DNA from 2 places in the Gordonia sp. SMJS1 genome. Region 1 is predicted to be linked to the other one. Evidence: riboswitches for the same ligand, from Rfam matches in the RefSeq annotation. Region 1 holds a riboswitch; the other holds the start of a gene.

Region 1 (10,483 bases):
GGCGGGGCGTCCGATCGCGTCACCGATCCAGAACGGCAACCGGCCCGGTTGACCGAACGCGGGGGAGACGAGTACGCGGTCGTGGGTGATGTCCTCGATCCGCCAACTGGTGGCGCCCAGCGCGAACACATCGCCGACTCGGGACTCATAGACCATCTCCTCGTCGAGTTCGCCTACGCGAGTGGCCTTCTCGCCGACCATGAACACGCCGAAGAGTCCGCGGTCGGGTATGGAACCGCCCGAGGTGACGGCGAGCCGCTGGGCGCCGCGCCGGCCGGTGATGACTCCGGCGTCGCGGTCCCAGTTCACCCGGGGGCGCAGTTCGGCGAACTCGTCGGACGGGAAGCGGCCCGCGATCAGGTCGAGGGTCGCGTCGAAGACGCCCCGGCCCAGTTCGCGGTAGGGCGCCGCGCGCCGGACGACCTCGTACCAGTGATCGACCTCGAGGTCGTCGACCGCGGCCGCCGCGATGGTCTGCTGGGCGAGGATGTCGAGCGGATTCTGCGGGACCTTGATCTCCTCGATCGCGCCGTCGAGCATCCGGCCCACCGTCACCGTGCAGTGCAGCAGATCGGTGCGGTGCTTGGGGTAGAGGATGCCCTGGCTGATCTCGCCGACCTGGTGCCCGGCGCGGCCGATCCGCTGCAGTCCACTCGCCACCGACGGCGGGGACTCCACCTGGATGACGAGATCGACCGCACCCATGTCGATGCCGAGTTCGAGTGAGCTGGTGGCCACCACACACGAGAGGCGGCCGGCCTTCAGGTCGTCCTCGATCTGGGCGCGCTGCTCCTTGCTGACCGAGCCGTGATGGGCGCGGGCGAGAACCGGCTCGGCGCCGGAGCTCGCGCCGCTGCCCATCACGAACGCCGGGGCGCCGCCCGCGACCGACGGATTGCCGGTCGGTTCGGCAGGCTCGCCGTGGCGCTCGGCGTGGATCTCGTTGAGCCGAGCGGTGAGCTTCTCGGCGAGGCGTCGGGAGTTGGCGAAGACGATCGTGGCGCGGTTCGCCTCGATCTGGTCGACGATCGAGGCCTCGACGTACGGCCACAACGAGCCGGCAGTCGGCGAGAACGCGTCGTCCAGCGCCGCGGGGTCGGCATCGGACACCGGCGGCGGGATGTTGGCCATGTCCTCGACGGGGACGTCGACGCGCAGGTCGAATGTCTTGTCGGCCTTCGGTTTGACCACCTGGCACGGCGCGGCGCCGGACAGGAACCCCGCGACCACCTCGGGCGGGCGGACCGTCGCCGAGAGGCCGATCCGCTGGGCGGGTTTGTCCAGCAGTTCGTCGAGGCGCTCGAGGGTCAGCGCGAGATGGGTACCTCGTTTGGTCGCGGCGACCGCGTGGACCTCGTCGACGATGATCGCCTCCACGCCGGTGAGACTCTCCCGCGCGGCCGAGGTGAGCATCAGGTACAGCGACTCGGGGGTGGTGATGAGGATGTCGGGTGGGGTTTTGACCAGCGCACGCCGATCGGCGGCGGAGGTGTCGCCCGACCGCACGCCCACGGTGATGTTGGGCTCCGGAAGGTTCAGCTCCTGGGCCGCCCGGGTGATGCCGGTCAGCGGTGCGCGCAGGTTGCGCTCGACGTCGACTGCCAGCGCCTTCAACGGCGAGATGTAGACGACCTTGGTGCCCGCGGGACGATTGCCGGCGTCGGCGGCGAGCCGATCGAGAGCCCAGAGGAACGCGGCCAGGGTCTTCCCGGACCCGGTCGGTGCGATGACCAAGGTGTTCGCGCCGTCGGCGATGGAGGTCCAGGCGCCCTTCTGCGCAGCGGTGGGCGCGGTGAACGCACCCGAGAACCACCGCCGGGTGGGGGCGGTGAAGCGGTCGAGCACCGAGGGGCGGGGCATCTCTCCACTATGTCGCACTCGTACGACAGAACGCGGTATACAGTCTCCTCACGCCTGTACGGGGAATCCGGTGAGAGTCCGGAACGGTCGCGCCACTGTGAACGCAGCCCAGATCGACACGGTCGACGTGACGGGGCATGCGTGAGTCAGGATGCCGTGCCGGCGTGCACCACCCGTGAACTCTCCGACGCGAGATCGGCGAAAGGACCCACCATGACAGCTCCCCGTACCGAGGCGGCATCACCGGTCGCCCCGGCCCGTGCCCTGCCCGTACCGAACATCTCCGTCGCGAGCGCGGCGCTCTGGCTCAGCCTGACCGTGCTGCTCGCCGGGCTGGCGTACTACTTCCTCGGTTACGACCAGGGGGTCGTGTCGGTCTTCGGCTCCGACACCCACGTGCACGAGTTCGTGCACGACGCCCGCCATTTCCTCGGCTTCCCCTGCCACTGAGTCGACATGGAGAAGAAGTTCATCGGCGCCGGCCTGCTCGCAGGTCTGATCGCCGGCATCGTCTCGTTCGTGTTCGCGCGTTCTACCTCGAACCCGTCGTGGGCAAGGCCATCGACTACGAGAGCGCCCGCTCGGCGGCCGAGGAGGCCCTGGCCCATGCCGCCGAACCGGGTGGTCACACCCATGGTGAGGGCGGAGAGTTGTTCACCCGCGCGATGCAGGAGAACCTCGGCGCGGGGATCGGCAACGTCGTGTTCGCGGTGTGCATGGGCGCGTTCTTCGCGGTGGCGTTCACGGTCTTGTGGAGCCACGTCGGCAGCCGTCATCCGGCCACGGATCCCCGTGCGGTCGCGGGCGTGCTCGGCGGCATCGGTTTCGTCGCCGTCTTCGCCGTCCCGTTCTTCGCCTACCCGGCGAACCCACCCGCCGTCGGCGACGACGACACCATCGGCGAACGAACCGGTGCCTTCCTCACCATCACCGTGTCGTCGGTGATCCTCGCCATCGCGGCGGTGGTCCTGGCGTCGTGGTTGCGCCCGCGCATCGGTGGGTTGGTCTCGGCGGTCGCGGCCACGGTCGCCTATCTGGCCGGCATCGCGATCGTGCTCGCCTTCCTGCCGTCGTTCAGCGAGGTCCCCGGCCCGGTCCGCGACGACGCCGGACAGATCGTGTTCCCGGGCTTTCCCGGTGACGTGATCGGGGATTTCCGGGTGTATGCGATCGCCAACCAGGTCATTCTGTGGACGGTTCTCACCGTCTCGTTCGCTCTGATCGTGGGGGCGATGGCCCGGTCGCAGGCGACTGACCGCGCTCGCGCGGTCTCCGTGCCGAACTGAGGCGATCACTGCCCGGAATGCAGATCATCACCGCCGGTCGCACCGGCCCCAACCGGTCGGTGCGGTTCGGCGGTGACCCGGTTCTCGATCAGCGTGGTCGACGCGACGTGCTCGCTCTGAGCGCGTCGCTCACCCGCCCGATCGACATCTGCGGCCCGGAGGCGGCGACCCGCGCCACCGCCGAGATACTCGGCGCGACAGGCGGCCTCATCGTCGACGACGCGCTGCGGACGCTCGATGTCGGTGCGTGGTCGGGCCTGTCCCCGGAGGAGATCGACCCCGTCGACCTCGGCGGGTGGTTCACCGACCCGGAGGCCCGCCCGCACGGGGGTGAGAGTGTCGCGCAGTTCGTCGACCGAGTCCATGCCTGGCGTGCCGGGCAGGCCGAGCACGGCGATGGCTACGTGGTGGTCGCGATGCCGGTGGCGCAGGCCCTGCTGTGCGTCGATGCGGACGGGTTCTTCGCGCGGGAGGTGCGTCCGGCCACCCTCTACACCTGCACCGATGCTCGGTAGGAACAGATCTGCGACGACGTACCTAGACATCGGCAGTGACTCCTGACACAGTTGGGGACGACAAAACTGAAACGTGTTCGCCCCTGCGCGGACACCGGTCTGGGAGTGTGACGATGTTCGAGTGGTCCGAAGAAGATCTGATGGTTCGGGACGCCCTGCGGGCGTTCATCGACAAGGAGATCCGGCCACATCTCGACGAACTCGAATCCGGCACGCTGCCGCCCTACGACATCACTCGCAAACTGCTGTCGAGCTTCGGTGTCGACGCGATGGCCAAGGACGCTCTCGAGAAGGAACTCGAGGCCGAGGCCAACGGGGAGAAGAAGAAGCCCTCGGGCGACGGCGGCGGTATGGGCGGCTCGATGTTCATGATGGTCAACATCGAACTGGCGGGGGTCTGTCTCGGTCTCGTCGCATCCCTGGGCGTGAGCATGGGCCTGACCGCCTCGACCATCCGCGGCAAGGGCACGCTCGCCCAGAAGAAGCGGTGGCTGCCCGAACTGGTCACGATGGAGAAGGTCGGCGCCTGGGCGATCACCGAACCCGACTCCGGATCGGACGCGCTGGGCGGTATGAAGACAACGGTCCGTCGCGATGGTGACGACTACATCCTCAACGGGCAGAAGACCTTCATCACCAATGGCCCCTACGCCGACACCATCGTCGTGTTCGCCAAGCTCGACGACGGCAGCGGCACCCCGATGCGGGACCGTAAGGTCCTGTCGTTCGTCCTCGACAAGGGGATGCCGGGACTGACCCAGGGCAAGCCGTTCAAGAAGATGGGCATGATGAGTTCGCCGACGGGCGAGCTGTTCTTCGACAACGTGCGCGTCGGCAAGGACCGCCTGCTCGGCGAGACCGAGGACACCGGTTCGGACGCGCGCGGATCCGAAGGCGCCAAGGCCGGTTTCACCGCGGAGCGGGTCGGGATCGCGGCCCTGTCGCTGGGCATCATCAACGAGGCGCAACATCTTTCGATCGACTACGCGAAGAACCGCAAGCTGTGGGGCCAGGAGATCGCACAGTTCCAGCTCATCCAGCTCAAGCTGGCCGAGATGGAGGTCGCGCGCATCAACGTCCAGAACATGCTCTTCAGTGCCCTCGAGCGGGGCAAGGCGGGCAAGCCGCTGAGCTTGTCCGAGGCGTCGGCGATGAAGCTCTACTCGTCGAAGGCGGCCACCGACGTCGCGATGGAGGCGGTGCAGTTGTTCGGCGGCAACGGTTACATGGCCGAGTATCGCGTGGAGCAGCTTGCGCGCGACGCCAAGTCGCTGATGATCTACGCCGGCAGCAACGAGATCCAGGTGACCCACGTCGCCAAGGGGCTGCTGCGGGGCTGACGAACAGGCCCGGTCGTGTCGGACCATGCCGACACGATCGGGCCGGGTTCAGGCGACCTCGCCGGCCCGGACCTCGACCGTCTGCGGCGTGGTGCCGGGCGTCGGCGACACGAGCGTCAGGTGGTCCGGCTGTGCCAGGAAGTCCTCTATGTCGCGTCGAGCCGCCTTCTCGATCAGCAACGGCACGAAGATCCTGACCTTGCAGTCGGCGAATCGTCCGTAGACGGCGTGCACACGTGCGTCGATGTCGTCGACAGCCATAACCGGAAACCGTGCGATCAGGCGACGAATCACCTGTTCGACTTCGAGCATCTCCTCAACCCGAGCCATTGGGACATTCTGCGGGAAAACCTTTGCGGCTGCAGGCTCATCGGGGAAACGACTGGTCACGATCGAGCATGCGACGGTGTGCTCCGTACCTGCCACGACAATTGCGCGTCCTCTTCGTCGGTTACCGCGCGGATGCCTCGGACGTGGCACAGAATGACCAGTTAGTCATTCGGTCCAGCCACGGGAGCGTACGGCCATGCCAGATTACTCATCGTCCTCGGGTGAACTCCGAGGCCCGGATCACGGCGGCCCGGCGGGCCCGATGTCGGGCAAGAAGTACCGCAAGCATCTCGAACCGCTGCACGCCGAGTTGGTCGCCATGCAGGAATGGGTCCGTGCGACCGGGGCGAAGGTCTGCATCGTCTTCGAGGGCCGGGACACGGCGGGCAAAGGCGGAGTCATCAAGGCGATCACGGCCAGGGTGAGCCCGCGGGTCTTCCGCGTGGTCGCGCTGCCCGCTCCCACCGAACGGGAGAAGTCGCAGATGTACCTCCAGCGGTACATTCCGCATCTGCCCGCGGCCGGCGAGGTCGTCATCTTCGACCGCAGTTGGTACAACCGGGCCGGCATCGAACGAGTGCTCGGATTCTGCACGGAGAAGCAGGCACACCAGTTCCTGGAACAGGTGCCCACGGTGGAACGGTCGATGGTCGAGTCGGGGATCATCCTGCTCAAGTACTGGCTCGAGATCAGCGAGGAACAGCAGACCCTTCGCCTGCAGAGCCGGATCGACGATCCGCGGAAGATCTGGAAGCTCTCCGACATGGACCTCGCGTCCTACAGCCGCTGGTACGACTATTCGCGGCCGCGACGAGATGTTCCGGTTCACCGACACGGGCTGGGCGCCCTGGTATGTCGTCTCCACCGACGACAAGAAACGGGGTCGGTTGAATGTGATCGAGCACCTTCTCGGTCAGGTTCCCTACACGCCGCTCGAACGTCCCCGGATCGAACTGCCGAAGCGGCAGAAGGCCAAGGACTATCGGCCACCCGAGCAGGCCCTGCACTGGATCCCGACCCCGTATTGACGACCCGAAACCGAACCGCAGTCGAGTAGTCACGACACCGCCCGAGCCCGAGGCAGGAGAGTTGTATGGCCATCGCACGCCCGCCGTCGTCACCGGAACGTCGGGAGGACGACGCCCCCGCACCGGCCTGGCACGTCCAGGACGTCGAATCCGTCGTGTCGGCGCTCGAGTCCGACAGCACCGGTGGACTGTCGTCGGCCGAGATCGACGACCGACGGACGCGGTTCGGCGACAACGTGATCGCCGCGGAACCGGCCCCGTCGGTGGCTGCACTGGTGCTGCTGCAGCTCAAGGATCCGATGAACCTGATGCTGATCGCCGTGGTGATCGTCAGCCTGGTGATCGCGGAGGTCTCGACCGCGCTGGTGGTCGCCGCCCTGGTGGTGCTCAACCTGGTGCTGGGCACTCGGCAGGAGCTGAAGGCCCGGGCCAGCGTGGACGCCCTGGCGCGGATTCAGGTTCCGCAGGCCCGCGTGGTCCGGGGTGGAGTCCTGGTGAAAGTTCCCGCGGCGCAACTCGTTCCCGGGGACATCGTGCAGCTCGAAGCCGGCGACTTGGTGCCGGCCGACGGACGTCTGGTGCGGGCCGCCACGCTGGAGACGCAGGAGGCCGCGCTGACCGGCGAGAGCGCGCCGATCCCGAAGGACCCCGCCGCGCTCACCGATGTCGAGCTGGCCCTGGGTGACCGCAGCAACATGCTCTTCCAGAACACCTCGGTCACCCGCGGCACGGCGACGATGGTCGTCACCGAGACCGGGATGCGGACGCAGATGGGACAGATCGCGTCGATGCTGTCGGCGATCGCTCCACAGCGGTCACCCCTGCAGCGCGAGCTGGATTCACTCACCAAGATCCTGGGCGTGATCGCCTGGACCGCCGTGGCGATCATCGTGGTGATCGGGCTGGTGCGCGGACAAGACCTGGCGACGGTGATGCTGCTCGGTATCTCGATGGGCATCTCGGCGATACCCTCCGGTCTGCCCACTTTCGTCCAGGCGATGCTCGCCTTCGGGGCCCGGCAGCTCGCGGATGCCAAGGCGGTCGTCAAGAACCTCACCGACGTGGAGACGCTCGGCGCGACGAGTCTGATCAACTCGGACAAGACCGGGACACTCACCATGAACCAGATGATGGTGCGCTCGTTGTACTTCCACGGTCAGTGGTTCGCCGTCGACGGTGAGGGCTACGGCAAGACCGGGAGCATCACCCAGGCGGCGGGCGAGCCGGTTCCCGATTTCACCATGCTCGCGTACGGACTGTGCCTCGACAGCGACGCCACCGTGTCGGACGCCGGCGCCGTCATCGGCGATCCGACCGAGGCGGCGCTGATCGTGCTGGCAGCCAAGATGGGGGTCGACGCGCCACTCACCCGCCAGACCTATCCCCGTCTCGCCGAGGTTCCATTCGACTCGGCCTACAAGTTCATGGCGACGTTCCACCGGCTGCCGGTGGACGGCACCGTCCGTTTCGTCGAGATGGTCAAGGGCGGTCCGGATGTCGTGCTGAACCGCTGCCGCTGGGCGTTCCGCCCCGGACGGGAGAGGGTGGAGCTGGCGGAGGTCCGGGCCGAGATCGAGGCGGCCAACGAGCAGATGTCGGCCGAGGGCCTACGTGTGCTGGCCTTCGCCGCGCGCGTGCTCGACGGCCGGGAGGACGAGGTGACCGCCGACCCGATGGCGTTCGTGGACGATCTCGTCTTCGTCGGGATGGTCGGGATCATCGACCCGTTGCGTGCCGAGGCCGTCGACGCCGTCCGCACGGCGCACGCCGCGGGGATCGATGTGCGGATGATCACGGGGGACCACACGGGAACCGCGTCGGCGATCGGTGCGCAGCTGGGACTCGGTCCCGGGGCCATCAGCGGTACCGAACTCGCCGCGATGTCCGATGAGGAACTCGCCGAGGCGCTTCCGCGGTTGCATGTGTTCGGGCGTGTCACGCCGTCGGACAAACTCCGGCTCGCCGACGTGATGCAGCGCCAGGGCGCGGTCGTCGCGATGACCGGCGACGCGGTCAACGACGCGGCCGCGCTGAAGAAGGCCGACATCGGGGTGGCGATGGGCTCGGGCAGCGAGGTCACCAAGCAGGCCGGCAAGCTGATCCTCACCGACGACAACTTCGGGACGTTGATCACCGCGATCCGGTTGGGGCGCAGCGTCTACGACAAGATCGTCGCCTACATCCGCTACCAGATGTCCAAGCTGTTCTCACTGGTGCTCCTGTTCCTGGTCGCGAGCATCTTCGACATCAACGAGGGCGTCGCGCTGGCGCCGCTGATGGTGGTCTTCCAGCACTTTTTCATCACCCTGTTCCCGGTGATCGTGATCATGCAGGACCCGCCGGCACCGGATCTGATGGCCAAACCACCACGGGACCCGAAACAGCCGATCACGAATCGCGCGTCGTTCGTGCAGTGGTTCGCCTACGGGGTCCTGCAGTTCGCGGTGACCTTCGTCGCGATGATGGTGGCGCCCGGTCCGATGAGCCCGACCGAACCGAACGTCCCGATGACCATGGGCTTCGTGGTGCTGTCCCTGGGTTCGGTGTTCGCCGGGTTGGTGATGCGGCGCGATCCGGAGTCGGGCCTCACACCGCCGATCGTCAACGCCGTGAAGATCCTGTCGATCCCGATCATCGTCACCGTGCTCGCGGTGGAGCTCGGATTTCTGCAAGACCTGCTGCAGACGACCTCGCTGACCGGCGGCCAGTGGCTCGCCTGCATCGGATGGTCGCTGATCATCCCCGTCGTGGTGGAGGCGGAGAAGTGGGTGCGACGTCGCCGGAGTCCGGCGGTGTCCGCGATCTCGGCCGTGGAGGCGGTGGCACCCCGGCGAGCGCTTCGCTGACCGAACGGGCGGCTACGAGGCCCGGTGTGGGTTCCACGCCAGGTACCACAACTGCAGCCAGTCCAGTTGTGGTGGCGCGACCCGGGTCTCGGGCCGGTGCCGGGGAACCCGTACGCGGAGCGCGCCGGGCGTGATGGTGCACCGCACCGGCGTCGTGAGCTGCAACGATTCGCCGTCGACCCCGACCGGGATGACCTCGGCGTCGGCGTCGACGGTCACCTCGGTGGCGATGCGCTGGACGAGTCCGCGGTCGTGGGTGCGCCGCAGGAGGCCGACAGCCTGCCGGGTGTCGGACACCGAGACGGTGACGACCCCGAGCCGTCCCTCGTCGATGCGGGTGCGGCGACCGAGCCCAGCCACGTCGTTGGTGGCATAAGGACCGTTGCTGACGAGGACGGCCTGGGGATCGGCGACGGTCTCGTTGCCGATGAGGGCCCGCAGACCCGACCTCGTCCCTCTGCCCAGGAGGTCGGGGAGCATGCGTAACACCGTGCGCGTCTTGTCATCTCGATACTGCGGACTCTGGACCACCTCGGCGTAGATGCCGAACGACGCGTTGTTGACGAACGGCCGACCGTTGATGTGACAGAGGTCGACATGGAACTCGACGCCGTCGCGCAGCGCGTCGAGACACCGGGCGGGGTCCTGACGGTCGAGCCCGAGATCGAGAGCGAAATGGTTTCGGGTGCCGGCACTGATGACCAGGAAGGGTACGCCCGCCTCGGCCGCGACTCCGGCGACGAGGGCCTGGGTGCCGTCACCTCCCGCGACACCGAGCAGGTCGGCCCCGCGCGCCACCGCGTCCCGTGCCAATTGCTCCACGTCGATCTCCACCGGCCCGTCCAGCAATACGACTTCGGCGCCGAGGGATTCGGCCTTGCGCTGCAGATCGAATCGGACGACCTTCCCGCCACCCGAACGCGGGTTCATGATGATGAACGGGCGGTGGACGTCCGGCGCCGGGTGTTCGGGCATCAGGGAGTCGATGCGGGACGGCCGCAGCGCGCGCCGACCGCATCCGACCGCGGCGGCCGCCAGCAGCGCGGCGGCGATCACGACCCAGAGCTGTCGCTCGCGAAGGAGGAACACCACGAGAACCGCCACCGGCAGGACCGCGAGAGCGGCCGAGACGATGCGGAGGACACCACGGCTGATGAGGAACCAGTACACCGCGGCGACGATGACGACGGCACAGACACCACAGATCGCCAGGAGGCCCAGCAGGCGGAGGAGGCCGGCGGCGGCCACCGGCAGCAGGATCGCGGCGACGGCCAGCGC
Region 2 (10,483 bases), 740 kb from region 1:
CTGGATCAATCGAAGTCGACGTACGCCGACGACGGCAGCCTGCTCTCGGCGCACCACTATCTGTCCCGCAAGCGCAAGCTGCCGGTACCCGCCGACGAACCGATCCGCCTCGACGTCGATCTCGTCCCCACCGACGCGGTCCTGCAGCCGGGTCATCGGCTCCGGGTCGACGTCTACGCCGCGAGTCTCCCGCGCTACCTGACGCTCGTGCCCGACCTCATCAAGGCACGCGGCCGCCGACACCAGCGCCTGGTCCTCGACCCCGACCACCCGAGCCACCTGACGCTGCTCGCCGGCGACGGGCTGCGCTGAGGTCGTTCACCCCACCCCGGAATCCGACAGCACGACGCGATAGACGAACGCGGCTTCGGGCCCCAGTACGAGCCCGACGAGTTCGATGAGCGTCAGCACGAATCCGCGCCCGTGAGCCGGGCCGGTCGTGCCGTCGAGGTGATGGGCGAGCTCGTGCAGCACCACCAGTTCACGCAGCGCCCAGCGTCCGTCGGCCGCGGACGGGATGGCGATCTCGGCGGCGACCGGCACACCGTCGGATCTGCGAACCCGCGCCGCGTAGTGGGCGGACCGCTGGCCGCGCCGTTCGCGGACCGATACCGGGTGCGACGCGCGCTCGAAGCTCGACCGCACGCCCGGCAGCGCGAGCACACGGCCCACGTAGTCGTCGACGGCGTCGATCGAGGCGAAGCGCGCCTCCGCGGGGAGGGTGACCTCGGTGCCGGCGAGTTGCACCGTCCGTGACGACGACACGTTGTCGAACAGGCGATGCACGAGGTCCTCGGCCTCATAGAATCGTGCGCGCCCGGTGTCTCGTTCACTCACGGCATCGCCGATGATGAGAGACCCGGCGCCGGGAGCGAAGCGAGCGGGCCGAGGAGCCACGGCGCCGGGAGCGAAGCGAGCGGGCCGAAGCTCACCCCGGAGCCGATGGGAGACTTCATGCGCCGTCCCGACCTCGATGCCGTAGGCGAGCGCGTGATGCGGCTGCCCGGCGCCTCCCTGATGCTTCGCATCGTCATCGACATGGCTCGGGGCAATCTCACCGACCGGTCGATGACCCTGGCCGCGCAGGCCTTCACTTCGATCCTCCCGGTCGTGATCCTGGTGCTCACCCTGCCGGGCGCCAGCGTCGTCGACGACGCACTCACCCAGCTCGGTATCCCCGTCAGCAGTCTCGACACGCCCACGATCGACGACCCGACCTCGGCGACGACCTTCGGCATCGTCGGTGCGCTGATGACCATCGCCGGCGCCACCTCCCTGTCCCGTGCCCTCGGCCGAATGTATGTGTCGATCTGGGACGTCGCCAAACTGCCGTGGAGCAGCTTCTGGCGATGGGTCGTCGTCGTCTTTCTCATCCCCGCCGCGGTCACCGTGCAGGGTCTGTCCACCGGAGTGGAGGCCACCTCGCTGTTCGGCATGCACATCGGCGATCGGGGCGTCCTGGGAATCGGGCTCATCGTCGCCGTGAGCGTGTTGATCTGGTCGGTCACCTTCACCGCGATCCCGCGGCTCCTGGTCTCGTCGCAGGTACCGATGAAGCTGCTCGTCCTCAACGGCCTCGGTACCGGCATCCTCATCACCGCCCTGCTCGCCGGCAGCCGCGTCGCACTGCCGACGCTCGCGGCGGGCACCATTCGCAGTTACGGCACCCTCGGTGTCGTCTTCGTCGCGATCAGCTGGCTGTTCGTGTTCGCACTCATCCTCGTCGTCACCGCCATCGTCGTGCACGCCGTGGCAACGGACGAGGGTCGTCTGGGCCGGTGGGTGCGGCGGTGGGCCGGCACACCGGACACCGTTTGTCCCGCACCCATCTGCATCCTGGTACGACCGGCCTTCCGGGAGTCCGGTGGACGCCCCACCCACGCGCATGGAGCCCTAACCCTCCAAAGCACCTCGAGCACCGCCGAACTCGCGGTCGGCACCGATCTTCGCGCGACGTCCCGCGCGGTCGCCGGCGCGGCGTGCGGCCTCCGAGTAGCCGGCCGAGGCGCTCGACGGACGCCACGTCCCGCGGGCACTCGACTCGGTCCGGTAGAAGTCGGTGACCTCGATCTCCTTGTTGCGCAACGCGACCGCCGTCGAGCGCGTGGTCTCCCCGGAGTCGCGTTCGGCGGCCAGGGCCTCCGCACGCGCGGCGTCGCGGGCCTCGGCGAGACGCTTGCCGATGCGTTCGGCGAACGCCGACTGGAAGTTGAGCCGCGCCGTGATCGGCGACAACGGCTTCTCCTCGATCACCCGCCGGGCACGCCACCCGTTCCCGCGGGTGACGACCCGCGCGAACGTCTCGCCCTTGTAGGCACCCGACCGCAGGTAGGCGTCGCTGGCCGCGACCATCTGCACGATCAGCGACGTGTAGAGGGCCTCGCAGGCGTCGATGTCGGCTTCGTACCCGTAGGCGAGCACGAAGGTCGAGTTGCTCGCCACGTCGACGGTCACGTCGTTGGCGGCGGTGATGGCAACGAAGAGCTGCACATAGGTCCGCAGTCCGCGTTTGCCGGGCTCGCCGATCGCGATCTGTCGACTGATCGGGGTGACCTTCTTGCGCGCCGCGGGGTCGTGGGCACGCGCCACCGCCAGGTCGATCGACGACGCCGTCGCGAGCCGCTGGGCGGCCTGCATGAAGGTCTCGGCCTCGTGCTCGTTGTCGGTGTTCTCCGCTTGACGGAGAAGGGCGGAGATCCGGGTGAGCAGCTTGTCGTCGCGCATATGTTTCAGACTATCCAGCGGCCCGTTCGGTTCCATCTGAGCGCGAATTGCCCCGAGACAACGTCTCGGTAACCCGCAGGAGGAGGGTGCAGGCGGCGATCGCGACCCCGGCCCACAACCCGGCGACACCACAGTGACGTTCTGCGAAACCGCCGCACACCGCGCCCAGGACGAACACCGGCCACATCCAGAACACCGCCAGCCACGCCCACGGTCGATCGGTACCCAGCGAGGCGACCAGCTCGTGCGCGGACTTCACCAGCGTGCCGGTGACGTACGTCAAGCCGCCCGGCACCGTCGAGGTGTGCGACAGTGCCGAGTTGATCGCGCCGGTCGCCGTCGCCACCACGATCATCCCGGCCGTCGGCGACGCGGTCAGCGCGACAACGGTGCCGGCGAGAAGCGTCACCGTCACGGCCACGAGAACCCAGACCGGCGAGTGCTGTCCGCCCCAGCGACCGAGTGCCGCGCCGCCCACGGCCCCGCCGAAGAAGGCCGCGACGAGTCCGGCGACGATCGCGATCGTCGACCACCGGCCCGCGGCGGTCGACGCTCCCAGGATCGTCGAGTTGCCGGACATGAACGCGACGAAGCTGCCCTTGAGCACGACGAACGCGATGGCGTCGATGAGCCCGGCCAGGAACAGCAACGCCGCCGCGATCGCGATGTCCGGGTGGTTGCTGCTCAGGTACTTGTCGAGTCGGACCGCCATGGGCACGAATCTAACGCCTGCGTGCCGGTCGGGATGGTCGGCGGACCAGGTCAATCGTCCGGTGCCCAGCAGGCGATGTCCTCGGCTCGGATCGGCCGGGCGGCGACGGCCCGCTGGGTCATTCGCAACGCATTGCCGAACGGGTCCCGGAACGCACAATCGGTGCCGTAGGGCTGGTCTTCGGGGTCCTGGGTGAACTCGACGCCGCGTGCGACGAGCGCCGCGTGGGTGCCGCGGCAATCGTCGGTCGACAGGATCGTCACCGGCATCGCCCCCTGCGTCACGAGGTCGCGGATCTTCGCGGCGGTCTCGTCGGAAAGCGCGGGCGGCCCGGGCTTCTCGAGCAGGATGAGCCGGTCGGGTTGACCGGGCGGCGCGATCGTCAACCACCGCATGAAACCCATGTCGACGTCGGTGTCGACCGTGAAACCGAGTGTGCCGACGTAGAAGTCGAGTGCGACGTCCTGATCGAGGACGTAGACGGAATGGATACCGATGCCGTTGATCATGCGCCCGACGATACGACCGGCGGCCCGGCCGGCGCTTCTCCGAAATCGCTCACTTCGGCCGCTCGCGGGACCCCGGTGGCAGCATCGCTCGGCCTGGTCCACCGGCGCACGAAGCAACCGGGAACGGGAATCGGAGCGACACGCTGCCGGTAGGCCGTGGGACTGGAGCCGACGATTCGGCTGAACGTCCGGCCGAACGTGCCAGGACTGTCGTAGCCGACCAGCAACGCGACGTCGAGCACCGGGACGTCGGTGGTCCGAAGGAGGGCACAGGCCCGCTCGATGCGCCGACGCTGCAGGTAGCGGTGCGGCGTCTCCCCGAACACGGCCCGGAACCGGCGGATGAAGTGCGACGGCGACATCAGCGCGATGCGGGCGAGCGTTGCGATGTCGAGGTCGTCGGCGTAGGAGCGGTCGATGGCGTCGCGCGCACGGAGCAACCGGCGGTTCTCGTCCTCGACCTGGGTGAACACGTCACCCAGTGTGACGCACGCTCAGTGCTTCTCGCAGGCGATGCCGTCCCCGTCGCGGTCGCTCTCGGAGTTCGCCTCGTACAGTTCGTCGTCGACGGTGAACGTCGTGACCGGCGTACCCGACGTCGAGTCGACGGCGCCGGTCTTGCCGACACCGTGCGGGTAGTCGCCGCGCAGTTCGGTGCAATTGCCGTAGTCGGTAGCCGCCGAGGCGGGTGCCGCCACCATCAGCGGAGCGACCGTCATCGACGCCGCGGCCAGGAATCCGAGAACCATCTTTCGCGAGCAACGCATCGTGCTTGACCTTCTTCGTAGTGTCCCCCGACACCTCAACGTGACTAGGTGACACTACGGGTTCCAGCCGGCGAAAAGCGCATGCGACGCGAAGATTGGTCCGGCCGACGGACACGCCGTCGGCCGGACCCGGGATCGGAAGGCGCGGGGTCAGCGGCGGGGTTGTTCCTTGAGCAGGACGTTACCCAGCGGGATACCACCGTAGATGTACGTCGTGCCGACGTAACCGTTCTTGGTACGCCGATACTCGACCCGTTGGTACCACTGCACGGGCGGGTCCGCGGTCAACGCGACGACGCCACCACTCTTCGTGTGCTGGATCTGCTGACGCGACAGATTCCACGGTCCGAGTCCGTAGTAGTCGGTGTACAACCCGTTGCCGATGACCCGGACGTTCGACTCCGGAGTCGGGATGACCCCGTAGATGAGCTGCTGATGTTTGTAGTTGCCCGGCTTGATCTTGGCGCTGGAATCACCCGCGCCCACAGTCAATCCGAGTACTGCTGTTCCGGCGATCAACGCCCCCGCTATCAATCTCTTCACGACGGCAGACGCTAGCAGCGTCGACGTCGGGTTCCATCTCGCTTTCCACAGCCTCCGGCAAGCCTGCCATCCGACAACGCGTATTGGTACAGTCCGGCCAGGCAATCACCGACAGCGGGGGAACGATGAGCAGGAACGACGTCGAGTTCGATTCGTCCGGGACGACATGCCGGGCCTGGTGGTACCGGCCCGAGGGAACCACTCCGGCACCGGTCATCGTGATGGCACACGGGCTCGGTGCGGTCCGGCGGATGCGCCTGGACGCGTTCGCCGAGCGTTTCACCGCCGCGGGATACTCGTGCCTGGTGTTCGACTACCGCCACTTCGGTGACAGCGACGGCGAACCGCGACAGCTGCTGTCCATTCGCCGCCAACTCGACGACTGGGCCGCGGCAATCGCCTTCGCCCGAACACTCAGCGGTGTCGACACCTCACGGATAGTGCTGTGGGGCACCTCCTTCGGCGGCGGACACGCCCTCGTCGCGGGCGAACGCGACGGCCGGGTGGCCGCGGTGATTTCCCAGTGCCCCTTCACCAGTGGAACAGCCTCCACCGCTGCCCTGGGAGTGGCGTCCGGGGCAAAGGTGACCGTGCGCGCGCTCGCGGATCTGGCGGGTTCGGCACTGGGCCGTCCGCCGGTCACCGTCGGCCTCGCCGGTGCGTCCGGCTCGGCCGCCTTGATGACGGCACCCGACGCGGTGTCGGGATACCTGCCGCTGGTGCCCGACGACCTGGAGTTCATCAACGAGGTCGCCGCGCGGGTCGGTCTCGCCATCCCGCTGCACACGCCTGGTCGGTCATTGCGAAAGCTCACCTGTCCCACGCTCGTGTGCATCTGCGACGAGGACACCGTGGCGCCGGCCGGACCGACTGCCCGGTACGCCCGCCGCGCCCCGGCAGCGCGAGTGATTCGTTATCCGGCAGGACATTTCGACATCTACGTCGGCGCCGACTTCGAGCGGGTGGTCGCCGATCAGCTCGAGTTCCTGCGCGGGACCGTCCCCGTGTGACGTCAGAACCCGAACCGCGCCTGCATCCCGCGCAGCGTTTCCGCCGATGCCAGCAGACCCGCCCGCTCGGAGTCCGACAGCGGGACATCGAGCCGGGTCTGGGCACCACCGCGGTCGACGACGGTCGGCAACGAGAGGCACACGCCGTCGAGCCCCTCGATGCCGTCCGCCCGCGTCGACACCGGCAGCACCCGGTGTTCGTTGTTCAGGATCGCCTCGACGATGCGCGTCGAGGCCAGACCGATCGCGTAGTTCGTCGCCCCCTTGCCCTCGATGATGGTGTACGCGGCATGTACGACCTCGTGGTGAATACGTTCGCGCGCAACGGCGTCCATCGCCGGACGGCCGGGCAGCGGCGTCCACGAGGTGAGCGGCACGCCCCCGATCGACGCCGAACTCCACAGCGGGATCTCACTGTCGCCGTGTTCGCCGACGATGTAGGAGTGCACGCTCTGCACCGCGACCCCGCAGTGCTGCGCGATCAGGAATCGCAGCCGGGACGAGTCCAGCACCGTGCCCGAGCCGAAGACCTGGTGCGGTGACAGCCCGCTGATCTCCTGGGCGGCGTAGGTGACGATGTCGACGGGATTGGTGACCATCACATAGATCGCGTTCGGGGCCACCGCCAAGACCCCGGGGAGGATGGCGCGTGTCAGACCGATTGTGGCCTCGGCCAATTCGAGGCGCGACTGCCCGGGCTTCTGCTTCGCGCCGGCGGTGAACACGACGACGTCGGCGTCCGCACACACCGACACGTCGTCGGATCCGATGATGTCCGCGCGGGGCACGAACTCGAGGCCATGCGACATGTCGAGCACCTCGGCGGTCACCTTGGCAGCGTTGATGTCGAGGAGGGCGATGGTCCGTGCGACACCTCGGATGAGGGACGAGTAGGCGATCGCGGTGCCCACCGCACCCGCCCCGATGATGGCCAGCTTCGTGTCTCGTACGTCCATCGCTTCACCGTTTCCGCGTCGGGTTCATCGATCGTCGGCACCCAGCGTAGGTGCTCGCGTGTCGGCTGTCCGGGCTGCGCCGCCGACCGCGCGTTCGGTCGGCGGTCGATGTTGATAGCGTGAGCCCCGAGAACGGTCACACCCGCACACGTGGGTGTCAGGGAACCCGGTGTGAATCCGGGACTGGCGCGCAACGGTATGGGAGACGGATTCGGCGCGGACACCGGGGCGACCCGGGAAGGCGCCGGCGCCACGATCCCGAGTCCGATTACCGGCCGTTCTCGCTCGAGTCCATCGTGTATCTCGCGCACAGATACCCAGACCGATAGGCAGTACCACCCGTGTCCCGTCGTACCGACGGCACGACCGAGAGCGCGACCGCCCCGTCGGTCCGGCGACTCCCGTCGACGCCGCTAGCCGCAGTACTGTTCGTCCTCACCCTCCTCAGCATCGCCCTGGCCACCGCTTTCGGCGCGGAGACCATCCCCGTCGGCGACGTGTGGCACACCGTCGTCGGCCGGATGACCGGGGCCGAGCTCGACTCCGCGCACGCCGTCATCATCTGGGATCTCCGGTTGCCCCGGTCCGTGCTGGCCGCGCTGGTCGGAGCCGGGCTGGCGCTGGCCGGCGCACTCATGCAGGCCCTGGTCCGCAACCCGCTGGCCGAACCGTACCTGCTGGGTGTGTCCGCCGGCGCGGCGGTCGGGGCCACCGCGGTGATGACCCTCGGCGTGCTCGCGGGACTGGGCGTCTGGGCGCTGTCCGGCGGGGCGCTACTCGGCGCGCTGGCCGCCACCGTCACGGTGTACCTGGTGGCCCGCGCCCAGGGCGGGCTGACCGCGCTCCGTCTCATCCTGTCCGGCGTCGTGCTGTCGTCGGCATTCATGGCATTGTCGTCGCTGCTGGTGTTCACCGCCGCCGACCCGCACGCCGCCGACAACGTGATGTTCTGGATGCTCGGCAGCGTCGCCGGGGCCACCTGGGCGAAAGTGCAGATCGCCGGGGTGGTCGTGCTGGCCACCGTCGTGGCCATGCTCGCCATCCACTCCTGGCTCGATGCCTACGCGGCCGGCACCGACACCGCGACGTCGCTGGGCGTGCCGGTACGCGCGATGCGCAACGCGCTGTTCGGTGTCCAGGGTCTCCTGGTCGGCGTGCTCGTCGCGGTGGCGGGCGGCATCGGCTTCGTCGGTCTGATCGTCCCGCACGCGGCGCGACTCCTGGTCGGCGCCACCCACCGCGCGATGTTGCCGGTGGCGGTCTGCGGCGGTGCGCTCTTCCTGGTGTGGGTCGACGTGATCTCGCGGGTGGCGGCCGCACCGCGCGAGATGCCGCTGGGCATCGTGACCGGACTGATCGGGGCACCGATCTTCCTGTTCCTCATGGGACGACGCCAATACGTGTTTGGGGGTGGCTCGTGACCGATCCCGCCCGCGCATCGTCGATGTCGTTGCGCGCGAACGCGCTTGCGTGCCGTCGCGGTGGCCGCGTCGTACTGCGGGATGTCGATCTCGCGGTCCCCGCCGGCACCCGACTGGCCATCGTCGGGCCCAACGGTTCCGGCAAGACCACCCTGCTGCGCACGCTGTGCGGTCTCGAACGCCCGGCCGCCGGCACCGTCGAGGTGAACGGAGACGACCTCCACCGCATCCCCTCGCGACGCCGCGCCATGTCGATGGCGGTGGTCGGCCAGGAGGAACAGCCCTCCGCGGAGCTGACGGTCGCCGAGGCGGTCGGCCTCGGCCGGACCCCGTACCGGTCGGCCTGGTCCACCGGGAGTTCCGACGACAAGACGGTGGTCGATCGCGCGTTGATCCAGGTCGGGCTCGACGGCTGGGGCACCCGCTCGTGCACCCAGCTGTCCGGCGGCGAACGGCACCGCGTCGTCCTCGCCCGTGCGCTCGCTCAGCAGACCCCGATCCTGGTGCTCGACGAACCCACCAATCACCTGGACGCCGCCTGGCGACTACGACTGATGGAGGTTCTCGACGAGCTCGACGCCACCGTGGTCGCGGCGATGCACGACCTCGACCTCGTGTTGCGTCACTTCGACTCCGTCGCAGTGGTTTCCGACGGCGGTGTCATCGTGCACGGGCCACCGGTCGAGGTGCTGACGCCGGCTCTGCTGGCCGACGTCTTCGAGGTGTCCGGCACCGTCGTCGACCATCCATCGACGGGCCTGCCCCATCTGCTCCTGAACACTCCCACCACCACACCCGCCCCCAGCACTCTGACGAAAGACATCCCGTGAGAGGACATCCTTTGACCATACGTACGTCCCGAGTCCACCCGACCGTCGCCATCGTGGCGGCGGCTCTGACGCTGGGAACTGCCACCGCCTGCGGTGCCGACAGCACTGTGGCGTCGGAAAGCACTGTCGCCATATCGAATTGCGGAGCCGACGTCGCTTACCCGCAACCCCTCGACCGGTTGTTCGTCAACGACGGCGGCATGATCGCGATCGCACTCGCCGCGGGTGCCCGTGACAACATGGTGGCGGTCAGCGCGCTCGCCCGGGACAAGGACGTCCTGCGGCTGGAGTACGGACCCCAGGTCGACACGCTGAACGAGGTCGCGACCGAACGTCCCACCCTCGAGAACATCGTCGCGGCGAAACCCCAAGTGCTGTATGCCGGATACAACTACGGCATGAGCGAGTCGCGCGGGATCACACCCGAGATCCTCGCCGGACACGGCATCGACGTGTACCAGTTGTCCGAGGCGTGCCGGCAGACCGAGGGCGAGGCGCAGCGCGGCACCATGGACCCGTGGGTCGCGCTCGACACCGATCTGCGCAACATCGGCACCCTCACCGGCAATCCCGAGCAGGGCGCCGCCGCGGCCGACGAGGTGGCCGACCGCCTCGAGAAGCTGCGCGCCGCACCACAACCCGCCGCGAAACCGACCGTGTTCGTCTTCGACAGCGTCTCCGACACCATCTTTTCCTCCGGATCCTTCGGCGGCCCGCAGGGCATCATCGACGCCGCGGGCGCGCGCAACGCGACCGAGGACATCGAGGACACCTGGACCGCCGTGAGCTGGGAACGCCTCACCACCGCGGACCCCGACGTCATCGTGTTCGTCGACTATCCCGGCCAGTCGGTCGACGAGAAGATCGCCGCCCTGCGATCGAATCCCGCGAGCCGGAACCTGAAGGCGGTGCGCGAGAACCGCTTCGTGAACCTGCCGTACGCGATGTGGGTGTCGAGCCCACTCAACATCGACGCCGCCGAGATCATGCGCGGCGTTCTCGAGAACCACG

The links. Region 1 has a riboswitch for cobalamin ahead of QAD21_RS08485 (CbtB-domain containing protein). Riboswitches for the same ligand answer to the same signal wherever they lie in the genome.
Region 2: it holds a riboswitch for cobalamin, as region 1 does, so the genes downstream of both, QAD21_RS05120 (iron ABC transporter permease) here and QAD21_RS08485 (CbtB-domain containing protein) in region 1, are expected to answer to the same signal.

What each region holds. Positions count from the first base shown of each region.
Region 1 is NZ_CP123381.1:1,853,746-1,864,228, forward strand. Features, by position in the region: gene QAD21_RS08480 (ATP-dependent helicase) at 1-1,860, opposite strand, end outside; cobalamin riboswitch at 1,878-2,038, shown strand; gene QAD21_RS08485 (CbtB-domain containing protein) at 2,074-2,310, shown strand; partial or broken gene QAD21_RS08490 (CbtA family protein) at 2,317-3,146, shown strand; gene QAD21_RS08495 (histidine phosphatase family protein) at 3,164-3,661, shown strand; gene QAD21_RS08500 (acyl-CoA dehydrogenase family protein) at 3,775-5,001, shown strand; gene QAD21_RS08505 (hypothetical protein) at 5,050-5,391, opposite strand; partial or broken gene ppk2 (polyphosphate kinase 2) at 5,528-6,359, shown strand; gene QAD21_RS08515 (cation-transporting P-type ATPase) at 6,425-9,205, shown strand; gene QAD21_RS08520 (diacylglycerol kinase family protein) at 9,218-10,483, opposite strand, start outside.
Region 2 is NZ_CP123381.1:1,116,809-1,127,291, reverse strand. Features, by position in the region: partial or broken gene QAD21_RS05175 (CocE/NonD family hydrolase) at 1-312, shown strand, start outside; gene QAD21_RS05170 (TIGR04338 family metallohydrolase) at 319-837, opposite strand; partial or broken gene QAD21_RS05165 (YhjD/YihY/BrkB family envelope integrity protein) at 955-1,897, shown strand; gene QAD21_RS05160 (DUF2786 domain-containing protein) at 1,894-2,724, opposite strand; gene QAD21_RS05155 (DUF1275 family protein) at 2,735-3,436, opposite strand; gene QAD21_RS05150 (VOC family protein) at 3,487-3,945, opposite strand; gene QAD21_RS05145 (AraC family transcriptional regulator) at 3,942-4,418, opposite strand; gene QAD21_RS05140 (excalibur calcium-binding domain-containing protein) at 4,440-4,712, opposite strand; gene QAD21_RS05135 (hypothetical protein) at 4,863-5,255, opposite strand; gene QAD21_RS05130 (alpha/beta fold hydrolase) at 5,381-6,265, shown strand; gene QAD21_RS05125 (L-lactate dehydrogenase) at 6,268-7,221, opposite strand; cobalamin riboswitch at 7,338-7,516, shown strand; gene QAD21_RS05120 (iron ABC transporter permease) at 7,563-8,642, shown strand; gene QAD21_RS05115 (ABC transporter ATP-binding protein) at 8,666-9,472, shown strand; gene QAD21_RS05110 (ABC transporter substrate-binding protein) at 9,484-10,483, shown strand, end outside.